DNA from 3 places in the Serratia sp. TSO36 genome. Region 2 is predicted to be linked to each of the others. Evidence: predicted binding sites of a transcription regulator. Region 2 holds the regulator's gene; each other region holds the start of a gene.
What was found. Region 2 encodes Fur, which represses iron uptake genes when iron is present. Its sites were predicted from a motif close to ATAATAATGAGAACNACTATCAA; they were not measured.
Positions count from the first base shown of each region.

Region 1: feoA (ferrous iron transporter A) is a predicted target of Fur. The motif match lies at 2,050-2,072, and genes of this name have one in related genera.
Region 3: sufA (Fe-S cluster assembly scaffold SufA) is a predicted target of Fur. The motif match lies at 1,772-1,794, and genes of this name have one in related genera.

Region 1 is NZ_JBJZOU010000026.1:98,584-104,481, forward strand. Features, by position in the region: gene ACK3CV_RS23530 (Tex family protein) at 1-1,581, shown strand, start outside; gene feoA (ferrous iron transporter A) at 2,191-2,415, shown strand; gene feoB (Fe(2+) transporter permease subunit FeoB) at 2,488-4,803, shown strand; gene ACK3CV_RS23545 (FeoC-like transcriptional regulator) at 4,803-5,042, shown strand; gene ACK3CV_RS23550 (YdgH/BhsA/McbA-like domain containing protein) at 5,086-5,370, opposite strand; gene bioH (pimeloyl-ACP methyl ester esterase BioH) at 5,641-5,898, opposite strand, start outside.
Region 2 is NZ_JBJZOU010000009.1:247,183-253,080, forward strand. Features, by position in the region: gene chiP (chitoporin ChiP) at 1-99, shown strand, start outside; gene chiQ (ChiQ/YbfN family lipoprotein) at 146-472, shown strand; gene ACK3CV_RS06500 (beta-N-acetylhexosaminidase) at 486-3,143, shown strand; gene fur (ferric iron uptake transcriptional regulator) at 3,391-3,837, opposite strand; gene fldA (flavodoxin FldA) at 4,167-4,706, opposite strand; gene ybfE (LexA regulated protein) at 4,971-5,258, opposite strand; gene ybfF (esterase) at 5,515-5,898, opposite strand, start outside.
Region 3 is NZ_JBJZOU010000012.1:446,917-452,814, forward strand. Features, by position in the region: gene ydiJ (D-2-hydroxyglutarate dehydrogenase YdiJ) at 1-454, shown strand, start outside; gene menI (1,4-dihydroxy-2-naphthoyl-CoA hydrolase) at 451-867, shown strand; gene ACK3CV_RS11560 (hypothetical protein) at 913-1,317, opposite strand; gene sufA (Fe-S cluster assembly scaffold SufA) at 1,845-2,216, shown strand; gene sufB (Fe-S cluster assembly protein SufB) at 2,231-3,727, shown strand; gene sufC (Fe-S cluster assembly ATPase SufC) at 3,771-4,517, shown strand; gene sufD (Fe-S cluster assembly protein SufD) at 4,492-5,778, shown strand; gene sufS (cysteine desulfurase SufS) at 5,775-5,898, shown strand, end outside.

The DNA.
Region 1 (5,898 bases), on a different contig from region 2:
CAGGCGGAGCTGATCATCATCAATCACCTCAACCTGCGCCTGAACAACGCCCCGGCCGACGCCTGGCGCAAGGCGGTGGTCAACTGGACCTGGCGCATCAAGGTGTTGCTGCACCTGGAAACCGAGCTGATGGGCACGGTGCGCGAGCGCGCGGAAGATGAAGCGATCAACGTTTTCGCCCGCAACATGCATGATCTGCTGATGGCCGCGCCGGCCGGCATGCGCGCCACCATGGGCCTCGATCCGGGCCTGCGCACCGGGGTGAAAGTCGCCGTGGTCGACGCGACCGGCAAGCTGGTCGCCACCGACACCGTCTACCCGCACACCGGGCAAGCGGCCAAAGCCGCCGCCATCGTCGCGGCGCTGTGCATCAAACACAACGTGGAGCTGGTGGCCATCGGCAACGGCACCGCTTCGCGTGAAACCGAGCGTTTCTATCTCGACCTGCAAAAGCAGTTCGGCGAGGTCCGGGCGCAGAAAGTGATCGTCAGCGAAGCGGGCGCGTCGGTGTATTCCGCGTCAGAACTGGCGGCGCAGGAGTTCCCGGATCTCGACGTGTCGCTGCGCGGCGCGGTGTCCATCGCCCGTCGTCTGCAGGATCCGCTGGCGGAGCTGGTGAAAATCGACCCGAAATCCATCGGCGTCGGCCAGTATCAGCACGACGTCAGCCAGAGCCAGCTGGCGAAGAAGCTGGACTCGGTGGTGGAAGACTGCGTGAACGCCGTCGGCGTCGATCTGAACACCGCGTCGGTGCCGTTGCTGACCCGCGTGGCCGGCCTGACGCGCATGATGGCGCAGAACATCGTCAACTGGCGCGACGAGAACGGCCGCTTCAGCAACCGTGAGCAACTGCTGAAAGTCAGCCGCCTGGGGCCGAAGGCCTTCGAACAGTGCGCCGGCTTCCTGCGCATCAACCACGGCGACAACCCGCTGGATGCTTCTACCGTTCACCCTGAAGCCTACCCGGTGGTGCAGCGCATCCTGGCCGCCACCGAGCAGGCGCTGCAGGACCTGATGGGCAACGCCTCGGCGGTGCGCAGCCTGAAAGCGGTCGACTTCACCGACGACAAGTTCGGCGTGCCGACGGTCACCGACATCCTGAAAGAGCTGGAGAAGCCGGGCCGCGATCCACGTCCGGAGTTCAAAACCGCCACCTTCGCCGAAGGCGTGGAAACCCTCAACGATCTGCAGGTGGGCATGATCCTGGAAGGCTCGGTGACCAATGTCACCAACTTCGGCGCCTTCGTGGATATCGGCGTGCATCAGGATGGCCTGGTGCACATCTCCTCGCTGGCGGACAAGTTCGTTGAAGATCCGCACACCGTGGTGAAGGCCGGCGACATCGTCAAAGTGAAGGTGATGGAAGTCGATCTGCAGCGTAAACGCATCGCGCTGAGCATGCGCCTGGATGAGCAGCCGGGCGAATGTTCACCGCGCCGCGGCGGCAACGCGCCTGCACAGACGCGCGACCACGCCAACCGTTCGGCGGGCGGCAACAAGGCCAAACCGCGCAACGCGGCACCGGCCGGCAACAGCGCCATGGGCGACGCGCTGGCGGCGGCATTCGGCAAGAAACGCTAAGTCAGATCCAACAGGGGGCGGAGCCTGCTCCGCCCCCTTCTGATGAATAAAACTTGCGGCATTTCTTGACCCGCCTCAATAAACCGTCATCTTTTTATTTCCCACGCCTGCGTGACCACCCTCCCATTATTCAGGCAACAACAATCCCTTCTGCAGCCATTTATTAACAACTTCGTTAACACGCATTTTTCATCTCGCGAATTGTGAGAGAAACACAAATGGTTACCGCTCGCATTACGGCGGAATAATGTTATCGAATTGCCTTTCGGTGGGAATAAATAAAGGGAAAAAACCATCTATATTTGCAAACAAGAAAACTCGGCTACAAATACGTAACTGATTTAACTCGCCATTCTCATTTGTTCCCCAGCGCAACCGGTGGTAAAACGTCGTTAATCAAGACAACGCCATCAAAAACTGTCGACGCCATAATAATTGGTTACAATACCCTTACTTTTTGTATTGAACGCGATAATGATAATTACTATTATTTGCGCTCACTTTATTGCATGACCTTATGGATGAATACCGCCGACGGCGTGGCATTTTCGCCGGCAACGTCCAATTATCATCAGCCCGATGCTCATCGGCACCCGAAAGGTTAATCACATGCAGCTCCAACCTAAACGCACGTATAAGATTGTCGGCTTTTCCGGTGAAATTGCGCCGGCCTACCGCCAGAAACTGTTATCGCTCGGCATGCTGCCCGGCTCTTCGTTCGACGTAGTGCGCGTCGCACCGCTGGGCGATCCGATAGAAATTAAAACTCGCCGCGTCAGCCTGGTGCTGCGCAGGAAGGATCTGGCGCTGCTGCAGCTCGACGGCCAGCCCTGAGCCGACGCGCTCTCCGTTTGCCGACGCGCCTTTGCGCCGGCGCTGTTCTCCTTGAAGACGACACGCTGAACTATGAAAAAACTCACCATCGGCTTAATCGGTAACCCGAACTCCGGCAAAACCACGCTGTTCAACCAGCTGACCGGCGCACGCCAACGGGTCGGCAACTGGGCGGGCGTGACGGTCGAACGCAAAGAAGGCCATTTCACCACCCCGCAGTCCGACGTGCGGCTGGTCGATTTGCCCGGCACCTACTCCCTGACCACCATTTCAGAGCAAACCTCGCTCGACGAGCAGATCGCCTGCCACTACATTTTGAGCGGCGACGCCGATCTGCTGATCAACGTGGTCGACGCCTCCAACCTGGAGCGCAACCTCTACCTGACGCTGCAGCTGCTGGAGCTGGGCATTCCCTGCATCGTGGCGCTGAACATGCTCGACATCGCCAAAAGTCAGCATATCGATATCGACGTCGCCGCGCTGTCGGCGCGCCTCGGCTGCCCGGTAGTGCCGATGATCTCCACCCGCGCCGACGGCATCGGCGTGCTGAAACAGATGATCGACAATCATCACATCAACGAACAGCAGGCGCTGGTGAACTACCCACCGCTGTTGCTGAAAGCGGTCGCCACGCTGAGCGACGCCATGCCGCAAACGCTGCCGGCGGTGCAGCGCCGCTGGCTGGCATTGCAAATGCTGGAAGGCGACATCTACAGCCACCGGCTGGCCGGTCCCGCCGTCGCGCTGTTGCCTGCGGCTGCCCAGGCGTTGCAACAGCAGCAGCAGGAAGATCCGGCGCTGGTGATCGCCGACGCGCGCTACCAGTCCATCGCCGCCCTGTGCGATGAGGTCAGCAACTCGCAGCAGGCGATGCCCAACCGTCTGACCGAGCTGCTGGATAAAGTGATCCTCAACCGCTGGCTGGGCGTGCCGATCTTCCTGCTGGTGATGTACCTGATGTTCCTGCTGGCGATCAACATCGGCGGTGCGCTGCAGCCGATCTTCGATATCGGCTCGGCGGCGATCTTCATTCAGGGCATTCAGTGGCTCGGCTACACCCTGCACTTCCCCGACTGGCTGACCGTTTTCCTGGCGCAGGGCGTCGGCGGCGGCATCAATACCGTGCTGCCGCTGGTGCCGCAGATCGGCATGATGTACCTGTTTCTGTCGTTCCTGGAGGATTCCGGCTACATGGCGCGCGCGGCGTTCGTGATGGATCGCCTGATGCAGGCGCTCGGGCTGCCGGGCAAATCCTTCGTGCCGCTGATCGTCGGCTTCGGCTGCAATGTGCCGTCCATCATGGGCGCCCGGACGCTGGACGCCCAGCGCGAGCGCCTGATCACCATCATGATGGCGCCGTTCATGTCCTGCGGCGCCCGTCTGGCGATCTTCGCGGTGTTCGCCGCCGCCTTCTTCGGCCAGGACGGCGCCGGGGTGGTGTTCTCGCTGTACATGCTCGGCATTGCGGTGGCGATCCTTACCGGCCTGGTGCTCAAATACACCCTCATGCGCGGCGAAGCCTCGCCGTTCGTGATGGAGCTACCGGTCTACCATGTGCCGCACCTGAAAAGCCTGCTGCTGCAAACCTGGCAGCGGCTGAAAGGCTTCGTGCTGCGCGCCGGCAAGGTGATCGTGGTGGCCAGCATATTCATCGGCGGCCTGAACAGCTTCTCGTTCAGCGGCAAGACGGTCGACAACATCAACGACTCCGCGCTGGCCTCGGTTTCCAGGGTGCTGACGCCGCTGCTGCAGCCGATGGGCGTCCACAGCGATAACTGGCAGGCCACCGTCGGGCTGGTGACCGGTGCGATGGCGAAAGAAGTGGTGGTCGGCACGCTGAATACGCTGTACACCGCCGAGCGCATCAACAAAGAAGCGTTCGACGCCGCCAACTTCAACCTGCTCGATGAACTGGGCGGCGCGCTGAACGAAACCTGGGACGGCCTGAAAAATACCTTCAGCCTGAGCGTGCTCTCCAACCCGATCGAAGCCAGCAAGGGCGACGGCGAGATGGGCGTCGGCTCGATGGGCGTGATGAGCAGCAAATTCGGCTCCGGCATCTCCGCCTACAGCTATCTGATCTTCGTGCTGCTGTATGTGCCTTGCGTCTCGGTGATGGGCGCCATCGCCCGTGAATCGAGCCGCGGCTGGATGACCTTCTCTATTCTGTGGGGGCTGAACGTGGCCTACTCGCTGGCGACGCTGTTCTATCAGGCGGCCACCTTCAATCAACACCCGCAGTACAGCCTGACGGCGATCCTGGCGGTGGTGCTGGTGAATCTGCTGGTGCTGTTCGGCCTGCGCCGGGCGCGCAGCCGCGTCACGGTGCGCCTGGGCAACGCCACGCCGGCGGCCTGTTGCCAGAGCGCCAAAGGGAGCTGTCACTGATGGCCGGGCTGCTGCAGGTGCGCGATGCGCTGGCGCTGCGCGGCAGCGCCCAGGCGCAGCAGCTCAGCCACTCGCTGGCGACGCCGCTGCCGCTGGTGCAGGCGATGCTGGATCGATTGACGGCGATGGGAAAAGTGGAACGCATCGAACAGGATGACGGCGCCTGTCTGAGCGGCAGTTGCAAAAGCTGCCCGCAGGGGCAGGGGTGCAGCACGGTGTTCTACCGGCTGAAGGCCTGACGATCAGGGGCGCCATGACGGGCGCCCCTTTGCCGTTCAAGGCTTATTGCTTGTCTTTGTAAACTTCGGCGATGGCGCTGAATTTACCGTGTTCGCGGCCTGCCAGGATCACGTAGTATTGACCGCCCTTTTCGTCAGCCAGTTTGGACAGCTCTTCCTTGGCATCCATCGGTGACGTGGTTTCCGCCGTCGTGGTGACGGTGCCGATCTTCTCGTATTTACCCGGGTTCTTATCCAGATCTTCCTTGGTCAGCAGGGTTGCCGCCATGGAGCCGAAAGACACCGAACCCAGCACTGCCGCTGCAATAATCATCTTCAATGATTTCATGACACTAACCTCTCAATGGATAATTTATCTGTTATGAAAGCCGTCAAGAATCCATGCGTAGTACCGCAGGCTGCCGCGACATCCTCAGGCCTCGTTGCTTTCCCTGACGGGGCCTGTTTCCCAGAGACGAAACGCCAAAATGAAAAGCGCCGCACGCGGTCTTTTCATTTTGCAGCCAACGCATTGACTCACTAAGTATCGAACAGCTTTGTCTTTTATCCACCCGGCGGCGTTTTTTTTAGCGCCCTATCGTGCGATTTCCCACCGGATTCAATGTGCTGCAATAAACGCTTCGATCATCGTCACAAATTCATCGGGATGAGAGATAAACGGCGCATGGGCGGCTTTGGCCACGATCTGCGACGCAGAATGCGGCCAGGCGGCATCGAGCAGCTCGGCGACCTTGCGCGGCACCAGCCCGTCCAGATAGCCGTAGATCCGCAGCAGCGGCAGATTCAACGCCGCCAGCGGCACGCGCAGATCGGCGGTGCGCAGGATCTCCAGCCCGCCGTTCAACACCTCGACGCT
Region 2 (5,898 bases):
CACACCAACATCCCGAGCTGGGGCGGCGGTTACGGCAACATCTTCCAGGACGAGAAAGACGTCAAGTTCATGGTCATCGCGCCATTCACCATCTTCTGATGCGTTCCCCGGCCTCGCCGCCGGGGGCAGTTAAGGGAATTCAACGATGAAAAAAATCATGCTGATGTTGGCGGCCGCCGCGGCCTTGAGCGCCTGTGCGCAACCCGCCGCGCCGCCGGAAGACGCCAAATTGAAGCAGGCTTACAGCGCCTGCATCAACACCGCCGAAGGTTCGCCGGAGCGTCTGCAGCCCTGCAAGGCGGTGCTGAACGTGCTGAAGCAAGAGAAGCAGCACCAGCAGTTCGCCGCGCAGGAAACGGTGCGGGTGATGGATTATCAGAACTGCATTATGGCGGTTCACAGCGGCAATGGTCAGGCTTACGACGCCAAGTGCGGCAAGCTGTGGCAAGAAATTCGCGATAACAATAATTAAGAAGGACAAGAACATGAACGCATTCAAACTGAGCGCATTAGCCGCTTTGACGGCAACGATGGGATTCCTGGGCGGCATGGGAAACGCCATGGCCGATCAACAACTGGTGGATCAACTGAGTCAGCTGAAGCTGAACGTAAAAATGCTGGATAACCGCGCCGGCGAAAACGGCGTGGATTGCGCGGCGCTGGGCGCCGACTGGGCTTCTTGCAACCGGGTGTTGTTCACCCTCAGCAACGACGGCCAGGCAATCGACGGCAAAGACTGGGTCATCTATTTCCACAGCCCGCGCCAGACCCTGCGGGTGGACAACGATCAGTTCAAGATAGCTCACCTCACCGGCGATCTGTACAAGCTGGAGCCGACCGCCAAATTCAGCGGTTTCCCGGCCGGTAAGGCGGTGGAAATTCCAGTGGTGGCCGAATACTGGCAGCTGTTCAGAAACGACTTCCTGCCGCGCTGGTATGCCACGTCCGGCGACGCCAAGCCGAAAATGCTGGCGAATACCGATACCGAAAATCTGGATCAGTTCGTGGCGCCGTTCACCGGCGACCAGTGGAAGCGCACCAAGGACGACAAAAACATTCTGATGACGCCGGCTTCGCGCTTTGTCAGCAATGCCGATCTGCAGACGCTGCCTGCCGGCGCGCTGCGCGGCCAGATCGTGCCGACGCCGATGCAGGTGAAAGTACACGCGCAGGACGCCGATCTGCGTAACGGCGTGGCACCGGATCTGAGCACGCTGGTCAAGCCGGCGGCGGACGCCGTCAACCAGCGCTTTGCGCTGCTGGGCGTGCCGGTTCAGGCCAACGGCTATCCGATCAAGACCGACATTCAGCCGGGCAAGTTTAAAGGCGCGATGGCGGTGTCAGGCGCCTATGAGTTGAAAATCGGCAAGAAAGAGGCGCGAGTGATCGGTTTCGATCAGGCCGGGGTGTTCTACGGGCTGCAGTCGATCCTGTCGTTAGTGCCGAGCGACGGCAGCGGCAAGATCGCCACGCTGGACGCCAGCGATGCGCCGCGCTTCGAGTATCGCGGCATTTTCCTCGACGTGGCGCGCAACTTCCATAAGAAGGACGCGGTGCTGCGCCTGCTGGATCAGATGGCGGCCTACAAGCTCAACAAATTCCACTTCCACCTGAGCGATGACGAAGGCTGGCGCATCGAGATCCCCGGTTTGCCTGAGCTGACGGACGTCGGCGGCCAGCGCTGCCACGATCTGAGCGAAACCACCTGCCTGCTGCCGCAGTACGGCCAGGGGCCGGACGTCTACGGCGGCTTCTTCAGCCGTCAGGACTATATCGACATCATCAAATACGCCCAGGCGCGCCAGATTGAAGTGATCCCGGAGATCGACATGCCGGCGCACGCCCGCGCCGCGGTGGTCTCGATGGAAGCGCGCTATAAAAAGCTGCATGCCGCCGGGAAAGAGCAGGAGGCCAACGAATTCCGCCTGGTGGATCCGACCGATACCTCCAACACCACCTCCGTGCAGTTCTTTAACCGCCAGAGCTACCTGAACCCGTGCCTGGACTCTTCCCAGCGCTTTGTCGACAAGGTGATCGGCGAGATCGCCCAGATGCATAAAGAAGCCGGCCAGCCGATCAAGACCTGGCACTTCGGCGGCGACGAAGCGAAAAACATTCGCCTGGGCGCCGGCTACACCGACAAGGCGAAACCGGAACCGGGCAAAGGCATCATCGATCAGAGCAACGAAGACAAGCCGTGGGCCAAGTCGCAGGTGTGCCAGACGATGATCAAAGAAGGCAAGGTGGCCGACATGGAGCACCTGCCGAGCTACTTCGGCCAAGAGGTCAGCAAGCTGGTGAAGGCGCACGGCATCGACAGAATGCAGGCCTGGCAGGACGGCCTGAAAGACGCCGAGAGCGCGAAGGCGTTCGCCACCTCGCGCGTGGGCGTCAACTTCTGGGATACCCTGTACTGGGGCGGTTTCGATAGCGTCAACGACTGGGCCAACAAAGGGTATGAAGTGGTGGTTTCCAACCCGGACTACGTCTATATGGACTTCCCTTATGAGGTGAACCCGGACGAGCGAGGTTACTACTGGGGCACCCGCTTCAGCGACGAGCGCAAGGTGTTCAGCTTCGCGCCGGACAACATGCCGCAGAACGCGGAAACCTCGGTCGACCGCGACGGCAACCCCTTCAGCGCCAAGAGCGACAAGCCGTGGCCGGGCGCCTACGGGCTGTCCGCTCAGCTGTGGAGCGAAACCCAGCGCACCGATCCGCAGATGGAATACATGATCTTCCCACGCGCGCTGTCGGTGGCGGAACGCGCCTGGTACCGCGCCGGTTGGGAGCAGGACTATCGCGCCGGCCGCGAATACAAAGGCGGGGAAACCCACTTTGTCGATACCAAGGCGCTGGAGAAAGACTGGCTGCGCTTCGCCAATATTCTGGGCCAGCGTGAACTGGCCAAGCTGGACAAAGGCGGCGTCGCTTACCGTCTGCCGGTGCCGGGCGCGCGCGTAGCGGGCGGCAAGCTGGAGGCGAATATCGCGCTGCCGGGATTGGGCATCGAGTATTCCACCGACGGCGGCAAGCAGTGGCAGCGCTATGACGCCAAGGCCAAACCGGCGGTTTCCGGTGACGTTCAGGTGCGTTCGGTCAGCCCGGACGGTAAACGCTACAGCCGTGCCGAGAAGGTTTAAGCCCAGTGCAACGGCCTGCTGCCCCGGCGGCAGGCCGTATAACGAAGGGGGAATGCATCTGCCTTCGCGCGTGTCGGCGCGGGGCGGACGTTGAAGTGAGAGTAGTACGTGGAGTCGCAGTGCCGCTGCAATTGTGATATTTCATGACATGATTTTCCCCGGCTTGTCCGGGGATTTTTTTGCCCGTTGCACGGCGGGCATAAAAAAACCGCCTCGGTGTGAGGCGGTTTTTCATAGCCGGTCAGGCTTATTTCTTGTCGTGCAGCGTTTCGTCTTCACGACAGTCACCGGTTTCGCAGTGGCCGTACAGGTACAGGCTGTGGTTGGTGAGCTTGATGCCGTGCTGCTTGGCGATATCACGCTGGCGAACTTCGATGGATTCGTCGCTGAATTCGATCACTTTGCCGCAGTCCAGGCAAATCAGGTGATCGTGGTGATGCTGTTGGGTCAGCTCGAACACGGACTTGCCGCCTTCGAAATTGTGACGTGTCACAATGCCCGCATCGTCAAACTGGTTCAGTACGCGATAAACCGTTGCCAGCCCGATCTCTTCGCCCATATCAATCAGTTTTTTGTACAAATCTTCCGCACTGACGTGATGGCATTCCGGATTTTGCAGTACTTCCAGGATTTTGAGTCGCGGAAGCGTGACTTTTAAGCCGGCCTTCTTCAGTGCGATGTTGTTGTCGGTCATGCGAATTCAGTCCTGTTACTATGCTAATCAAGTTGAGGCGTACTCGCCTGTGGCATCGGTCGGCACAAAGAGTTAATGCGTCTCATTATAGAACCGGTTGTACTAAATAGAAACCGCCGGTTGTTAACAAAGATATAATTGCACTATTGCATGTTTTGCATGCAACGCCTTGATGGATGGGATAAACCGATATCTCAGTCTACCGTGACGGGGTGGGAAGTTACAAATCTGTAGCTTCTATCGCAGCAATCCCTGCTGCCGATGACGGCCCTGTGGGCACACTATGCACTTTACAGGGCCTTTGTTCAACCTTTCGCCAGTGCCGGGGCTTAGCCGACGATATCGGCCAGGCTCAGCTCTTCGACGATCTGTTTGACCCAGGCGTCCACGCGCTCGTTGGTCAGCTCCGGCTGACGATCTTCGTCGATCGCCAGACCGATGAAGTGATTGTCGTCCGCCAGGCCTTTGGAGGCCTCGAAGTGGTAGCCTTTGGTCGGCCAGTGGCCCACGATGGCCGCGCCGCGCGGTTCGATGATGTCGCGGATGGTGCCCATCGCGTCACAGAAGTATTCCGCGTAGTCTTCCTGGTCGCCGCAGCCGAACAGCGCCACCAGTTTGCCGTTGAAGTCGACTTCTTCCAGCGTCGGGAAGAAATCATCCCAGTCACACTGCGCTTCACCGTAGTACCAGGTCGGGATACCCAGCAGCAGGATATCGAACCCTTCCAGGTCTTCTTTGCTGCTTTTAGCGATGTCATGCACTTCAGAGACGTCGTCGCCAAACTGTTTCTGGAGAATTTTCTGGATCATTTTGGCAATGTTTTCGGTATTGCCAGTGTCGCTGCCAAAGAAAATGCCTACAGTAGCCATATCGCGTATAACCTTTAAATTCAAGTAATTGCATTACTCGACGCCGGCACTGCCGCCGCTGACGCCGATTAAAATGATGCCATGGCAAGAGCCTTTCGCCTCCGGGGCGGGCGCCGACAGGCGCAGTCTCTAGCCGGTAAATGCGTATCATGCCAGAAAGTGGCGCCGGGGTTTTATCGCATTTATGCGATGCCGGAGAATGAAGAAAAGCGTGGTCGATCCGGCGTTGTCCTTAACGCCGCGCCGCGCGTGCGGCCGAAGAGATCAATGTTCCGGCTGTTCTTCCGCCAGTTGTGCCAACAGCATCTGCTCGATGAGTTCGCTGCGGCTGATGTTGCGCTGTTCCGCCAGTTTGTTCAGGGCGTCCACCGCATCCGCGTTGATTTTCAGCTCTACGCGCCGCAATCCACGCACTTTATCGCGCCGTAACTGATTGCGCTTATTGATTCTAAGCTGTTCATCGCGGGAGAGCGGGTTGGTTTTCGGGCGCCCCGGACGGCGTTCATCTGCGAACAGATCCAGCGTCGTGCGATCCGTTTGTTCTTTTGCCATAGGTAGCGGTACTGCAAGGGAGTTTGCATCAAAAAGCGCTCGCACGCTTCCGGAGGCATCGGTTAACACACTTCGGGCCAATAAACCCTAACCCAAATTCACCCCCGAACCGGCGTTCGCGAACGCGCTGGCGCGGCGGCAAAATTATAGCGCGCCATATTACCCCAGCAGATGGAGCGGCGACAATGCCTAACTGCGGGCTAAACGCGCTAAGCCGTTATCTTTAGCGCGTTTTTTCGCCAGGAAAGCGTGTTTTTCAGGCTTCGTCGAGGAAACGGTGGATGGCGCGCAGCACCGCTTCCGGTTTTTCGGCGTGCACCCAATGGCCGGTGCCGGCGACGACGTGCGCGCGAGCCTGCGGGAACTGGCGGGCGATGTCCGCACGATAGCTGTCCTGCACATACGGCGACAGGCCGCCGCGAATGAACAGGGTCGGGTGCGGCCAGGCCGGGACTTCCTGCCAGCCGGTGATGTCTTCGTAGCGTGCGATCAGCACCGGCAGGTTGAAGCGCCATTCGCCGTTGTGGAAGGACTTCAGCAGGAACTGGATCACGCCTTCTTCCTGCAGGTAGTCGCGCATCAGCTCGGCGGCCGCCTGGCGCTGGGTGATGCCGGCGGCGCTGACGGCCTTCAGCGCGGC
Region 3 (5,898 bases), on a different contig from region 2:
GGTGCTGTGCTACCGCGACGAATACCGCGAGATCCTCGGCGCCGAGCGCGGCGATTTCCAGGTGCAGCTGGTGCATGAATGGCTGCAGCAGCGGATCGCAGATCGCGCCGAACAGCCGGCGACCGGCGAACCCTGGTATCTGTTCGGCCACTGTACCGAAACCACCGCGCTGCCGGCCAGCGGCCAACAGTGGGCGGCGATCTTCGCGCGCTTCGGCGCCAAACTGGAGAACGTCAGCGTCGGCTGCTGCGGCATGGCGGGCACTTACGGCCATGAAGCCAAGAACCTGCAAAACTCGCTCGGCATTTATGAGCTATCATGGCACCCGACGCTGCAGCGTTTGCCGCGCCAGCGCTGCCTGGCGACCGGCTATTCCTGCCGCAGCCAGGTGAAACGCATCGAGGGCAATGGCGTGCGCCACCCATTACAGGCACTTCTGGAGATGATTGAGTGAAATTGTGGAAACGTGAAACATCGCTGGAGCAGCTGAACCGCGCCGGCGACGGCTGCATGGTCAGCCATGTGGGCATCGAGTTTACCCAGCTGGGCGAGGATTTCCTCGAGGCCACCATGCCGGTCGATGGCCGCACCCGGCAGCCGTTCGGGCTGTTGCACGGCGGGGCGTCGGTGGTGCTGGCGGAATCGATGGGATCGATGGCCGGTTACCTGTGCAGCGAGGGCGAGCAGAAAGTGGTGGGGCTGGAGATCAACGCCAACCACCTGCGCGCGGTGTTCGATGGCCAGGTGCGCGGGGTGTGCCGCGCACTGCACGTTGGCCGCCGTCATCAGGTGTGGCAAATCGAGATCTTCGACGCGCGCGATCGGCTGTGCTGCACCTCGCGTCTGACCACGGCGGTCATCGACTGATTCCCGCCGGTTTCCGCAGGCGATCGGCCTGCGGAGCCTTGCGCCTTACAGCTGAAACGGCACGCGTTTGACGAAGTCCTTCTGAAACGCGTTTGCCTTCTCCCAGGTGCCTTCCATTGCATATTTTTGGCAGATCAGCGTCAGCGTGTGGCGAGCGAAGTGGTAGCTTTGCACCCGAAAAAGCTGGCAGCGCTGTGGGTTGTTGATCTCGACGATCAGCCGGTTGTGCAGCTTGCTGAGCGCATGCAGGTAGCTGTCGTCGTCGCCGTTCTCCAGACACAGATTGGCCATGGTGAGGCTGACGCTGTTGTACCGCTTCAGGTGGTCGATATTGCATTCCGGGCGCCGCAGCGCCGCTTCGGCCATGTAAAAGTCCACCGTGGCGTCGCGCACGCTGAATTTGTAGTCATCAATCTTGCCCAGCAACCATGCGTTGATCGAAAGAGTCATTGGCTTCGCGCTCAAATTACAATTGAATGATAATCATTATCATATAAACTGCCGCGTTGCCGATCAATCCCCGGCGCGGCGTTTTTTCATCGCGCGGGGGTGTAAAAGGCCGCCGACGACCCAATTTAATCCTGAGCGACTAAACTTTAACCTGAGGGTGCGCGCTTGCGCCGCGCCACGAAATGCCGATAAACGCACATTTACGACAGACAGAATGCAGAAATAGGTATTTTCTATGAATGTTTAGATCGGCAACGCCCCGCGGCGCTGTAACGCTGACGGGCCACCGGGGAGTGCGGTACGGTGATGCAGGATAGAGAACAAATTCATAGGGATAGCATGCACGCCTTGCCGCCAGACGCCGCAAGCCGCCACGGGTGTCCCGTTGGCTTGCCGCGCGCCGCAGCGAAAAACCGCGCTCGCGGCGGATACCCCCGCAAAACAAACGGTTGAAGTGATAATCGTTATCACTAACATATAAGCAACCCAGATTGGCTGTGGCCAAACACGAGTGTGAGGTAGACCCTATGCAAACGGAAAATGTCGGCACTTTTTCTCTGGATGAAAATGTCTGGCAAGGCATTTCGCTCAGCGACAGCGCCGTACGACAAATAACCAAACTGATGCAGCAGGATCCGCAGGTGAAAGGGCTGCAGCTAGGGGTGAAACAATCCGGCTGCGCCGGCTTTGCCTATGTGCTGGATCTGACCCGCGAACCCGCCGATGACGATCTGCTGTTTGAGCGCGACGGCGCCAAACTCTATGTGCCGCTGAAGGCCATGCCGTTCATCGATGGCACCACGGTAGATTACGTCCGCGAAGGGCTGAATCAGATATTCAAATTTAACAACCCTAAAGCTCAGCATGCCTGCGGGTGCGGCGAGAGCTTTGGCGTTTGAGCGATGCAATCAACATGACACGAAGCAATGTAGAAATGCCTAATGAAGTGCAGGCTTGGGTCAGCGAAGGTCGCTACAAAGAAGGTTTCTTCACCCAGCTGGCAACCGATGAGTTGGCCAAAGGCATCAACGAAGAGGTGGTGCGCGCCATCTCGGCCAAGCGCAACGAACCCGAGTGGATGCTGGAATTCCGCCTCGAGGCCTACCGCGCCTGGCTGCAGATGGAAGAGCCGCACTGGTTGAAGGCCAATTACGATCGCCTGAACTACCAGGACTACAGTTACTATTCGGCGCCGTCCTGCGGCAGCTGCGACGACGCCTGCGGTTCGCAACCCGGCGCCGAGCAGCAACCGGGCGCGGCGACGGAAAAAGATTACCTGACCAGTGAAGTGGAGCTGGCGTTCAACCAGCTCGGCGTGCCGGTGCGCGAGGGCAGCGAGGTGGCGGTGGACGCCATCTTCGACTCGGTCTCTGTCGCTACCACTTACCGTGAAAAACTGGCGGAGAGCGGGGTGATTTTCTGCTCGTTCGGCGAAGCGATCCAGGAATACCCGGATCTGGTGCGTCAGTATCTGGGGCGCGTGGTGCCGTCCAACGATAACTTCTTCGCCGCGCTGAACGCCGCGGTGGCTTCCGACGGCACCTTCGTTTATGTGCCGAAGGGCGTACGCTGCCCGATGGAACTGTCGACCTACTTCCGCATCAACGCCGCCAAAACCGGCCAGTTCGAGCGCACCATCCTGATCGCCGACGAAGGCAGCTACGTCAGCTATATCGAGGGCTGTTCCGCCCCGGTGCGCGACAGCTATCAGCTGCACGCGGCGGTGGTGGAAGTGATCCTGCATAAAGACGCCGAAGTGAAATACTCGACGGTGCAGAACTGGTTCTCCGGCGGCGAGAGCAAGGGCGGTATCCTCAACTTCGTCACCAAGCGCGCGCTGTGTGAAGGCGCCGGCTCGAAAATGTCCTGGACCCAGTCGGAAACCGGCTCGGCCATCACCTGGAAATACCCGAGCGTGATTTTGCAGGGCGACAACTCGATCGGCGAATTCTTCTCGGTGGCGCTGACCAGCGGCCATCAACAGGCCGATACCGGCACCAAGATGATCCACATCGGCAAAAACACCAAGTCGACCATCATCGCCAAAGGCATCTCCGCCGGCCACAGCGAGAACACCTATCGTGGCCTGGTGAAAATCCTGCCGGGGGCGGAAAACGCCCGTAACTTTACCCAGTGCGACTCGATGCTGATCGGGCCGGACAGCGGTGCCCACACGTTCCCTTACGTTGAAGCGCGCAACAACAGCGCTCAGCTGGAGCACGAAGCCACCACCTCGAAGATCGGCGACGACCAGCTGTTCTACTGCCTGCAGCGCGGCATCAGCGAGGATGACGCCATTTCGATGATCGTCAACGGCTTCTGCAAGGACGTTTTCTCCGAGCTGCCGCTGGAGTTCGCCGTCGAGGCGCAGAAACTTCTGGCCATCAGCCTGGAACACAGCGTGGGTTAATCGCCGCATTTTTAGCGCCGCCGGCGCTATCTGAGGACACAGCATGTTAAGCATCAAGAATTTGAAAGTCAGCGTGGAAGGCAACGAGATCCTCAAGGGATTGGATCTGGAGATCAAACCGGGCGAAGTGCACGCCATCATGGGGCCGAACGGCTCGGGCAAGAGCACGCTGTCCGCCACGCTGGCCGGGCGTGAAGAGTACGAAGTGACCGAAGGGGAAGTCACTTTCAAGGGCAAGGATCTGCTGGAGCTGGATCCGGAAGATCGCGCCGGCGAAGGCGTGTTCCTGGCCTTCCAGTACCCGGTGGAGATCCCCGGTGTCAGCAACCACTTCTTCCTGCAGACGTCGGTCAACGCGGTGCGCAAATACCGCGAGCAGGAGCCGCTGGATCGCTTTGACTTCGCCGATTTCATCGAAGAGAAAATCGCGCTGCTGGATATGCCGGCCGATCTGCTGACCCGTTCGGTCAACGTCGGCTTCTCCGGCGGCGAGAAAAAGCGCAACGACATTCTGCAGATGGCGGCGCTGGAGCCGGATCTGTGCATTCTCGATGAAACCGACTCGGGCCTGGACATCGACGCGCTGAAGATCGTCGCCAACGGCGTCAACTCGCTGCGGGACGGCAAGCGCGCGTTTATCATCGTCACCCACTATCAGCGCATTCTGGACTACATCCAGCCGGATTACGTACACGTGCTGTCCCAGGGGCGCATCGTCAAATCCGGCGATTTCTCGCTGGTGAAACAGTTGGAGGAGCAGGGCTATGGCTGGCTTACCGACCAACAGTAATTCAAACGCGCTGCAGCAGCTGTATCGCCTGTTCGAAGGCCGCGGCGGCGAGCGTTCGCCGCATGCGCTGGCGCACTGGCAGCAGGCGCTGCGCCTCGGCTGGCCAACGCGCAAGCATGAAAACTGGAAATACACGCCGCTGGAGAGCCTGCTGGAGCAGCAGTTCCTCGAACCGCAGCCCGCGCCGGTGAGCGCTGAGCAGCTGGAGGCGCTGGCGCTCGGCATCGATGCCTGTCGGCTGGTGTTTATCGACGGCCGCTACAGCGCCGCGCTGAGCGATGGCGATTTGGGCGAATACCAGTTCGAATTGACTGCCTACGGCACGCCGCAGGCGCTGCCGGAGCCGATCCAGCCGGAAATTTTCCTGCACCTGACCGAAAGCCTGGCGCAGGAAACCAGCCTGATTCGCTTGCCGGCCGGCAAGGCCCCGGCCCGCCCGCTGTACCTGCTGCACATCAGCAGCGGACGCGGCGCCACCGGGGAAGTGAACACCGTGCATCATCGTCACCATCTGGAGATCGGGCGCGGGGCCGAGGCGGAAGTGATTGAACACTACGTCAGCCTGGGCGAGGCCGCGCACTTCACCGGCGCGCGTCTGACCGCCAACGTGGCGGACAACGCCGGGCTGTTGCACTGCAAGCTGGCGTTTGAGAGCCAGCCGAGCTACCACTTTGCCCACAACGATCTGGTTATCGGCCGCGACGCGCGGGTGAAAAGCGACAGTTTCCTGCTGGGCGCCGGTCTGACGCGCCACAACACCAGCGCGCAGCTGAACGGCGAAGGCGCAAACCTGGTGATCAACAGCCTGGTGCTGCCGGTGGGCAAAGAGATCTGCGATACCCGCACCTATCTGGAGCACAACAAGGGCTATTGCGAAAGCCGCCAGCTGCATAAAACCGTGGTCAGCGATCGCGGCAAAGCGGTGTTCAACGGCATGATCAAAGTGGCCAAGCACGCGATTAAAACCGACGGCCAGATGACTAACCATAACCTGCTGTTGGGCAAGGTGGCGGAGGTGGATACCAAGCCGCAGCTGGAGATCTACGCCGACGACGTCAAATGCAGCCATGGCGCCACCGTGGGGCGCATCGATGAAGAGCAGCTGTTCTATCTGCAGTCGCGCGGCATCGACAAACACGCGGCGCAGCAGATGATCATTTTCGCCTTCGCCGCCGAGCTCACCGAAGGCATCGCCAATGACACCATCCGGGAACGGGTGCTGGCGCGTATCGCCCAGCGCCTGCCGGGGGAGGCTGAATGAGTTATCCGATTGAACGCGTGCGCGGCGATTTCCCGCTGCTGGCGCGTGAGGTGAATGGCCAACCGCTGGCCTATCTCGACAGCGCCGCCAGCGCGCAGAAACCGCAGGCGGTGATCGACC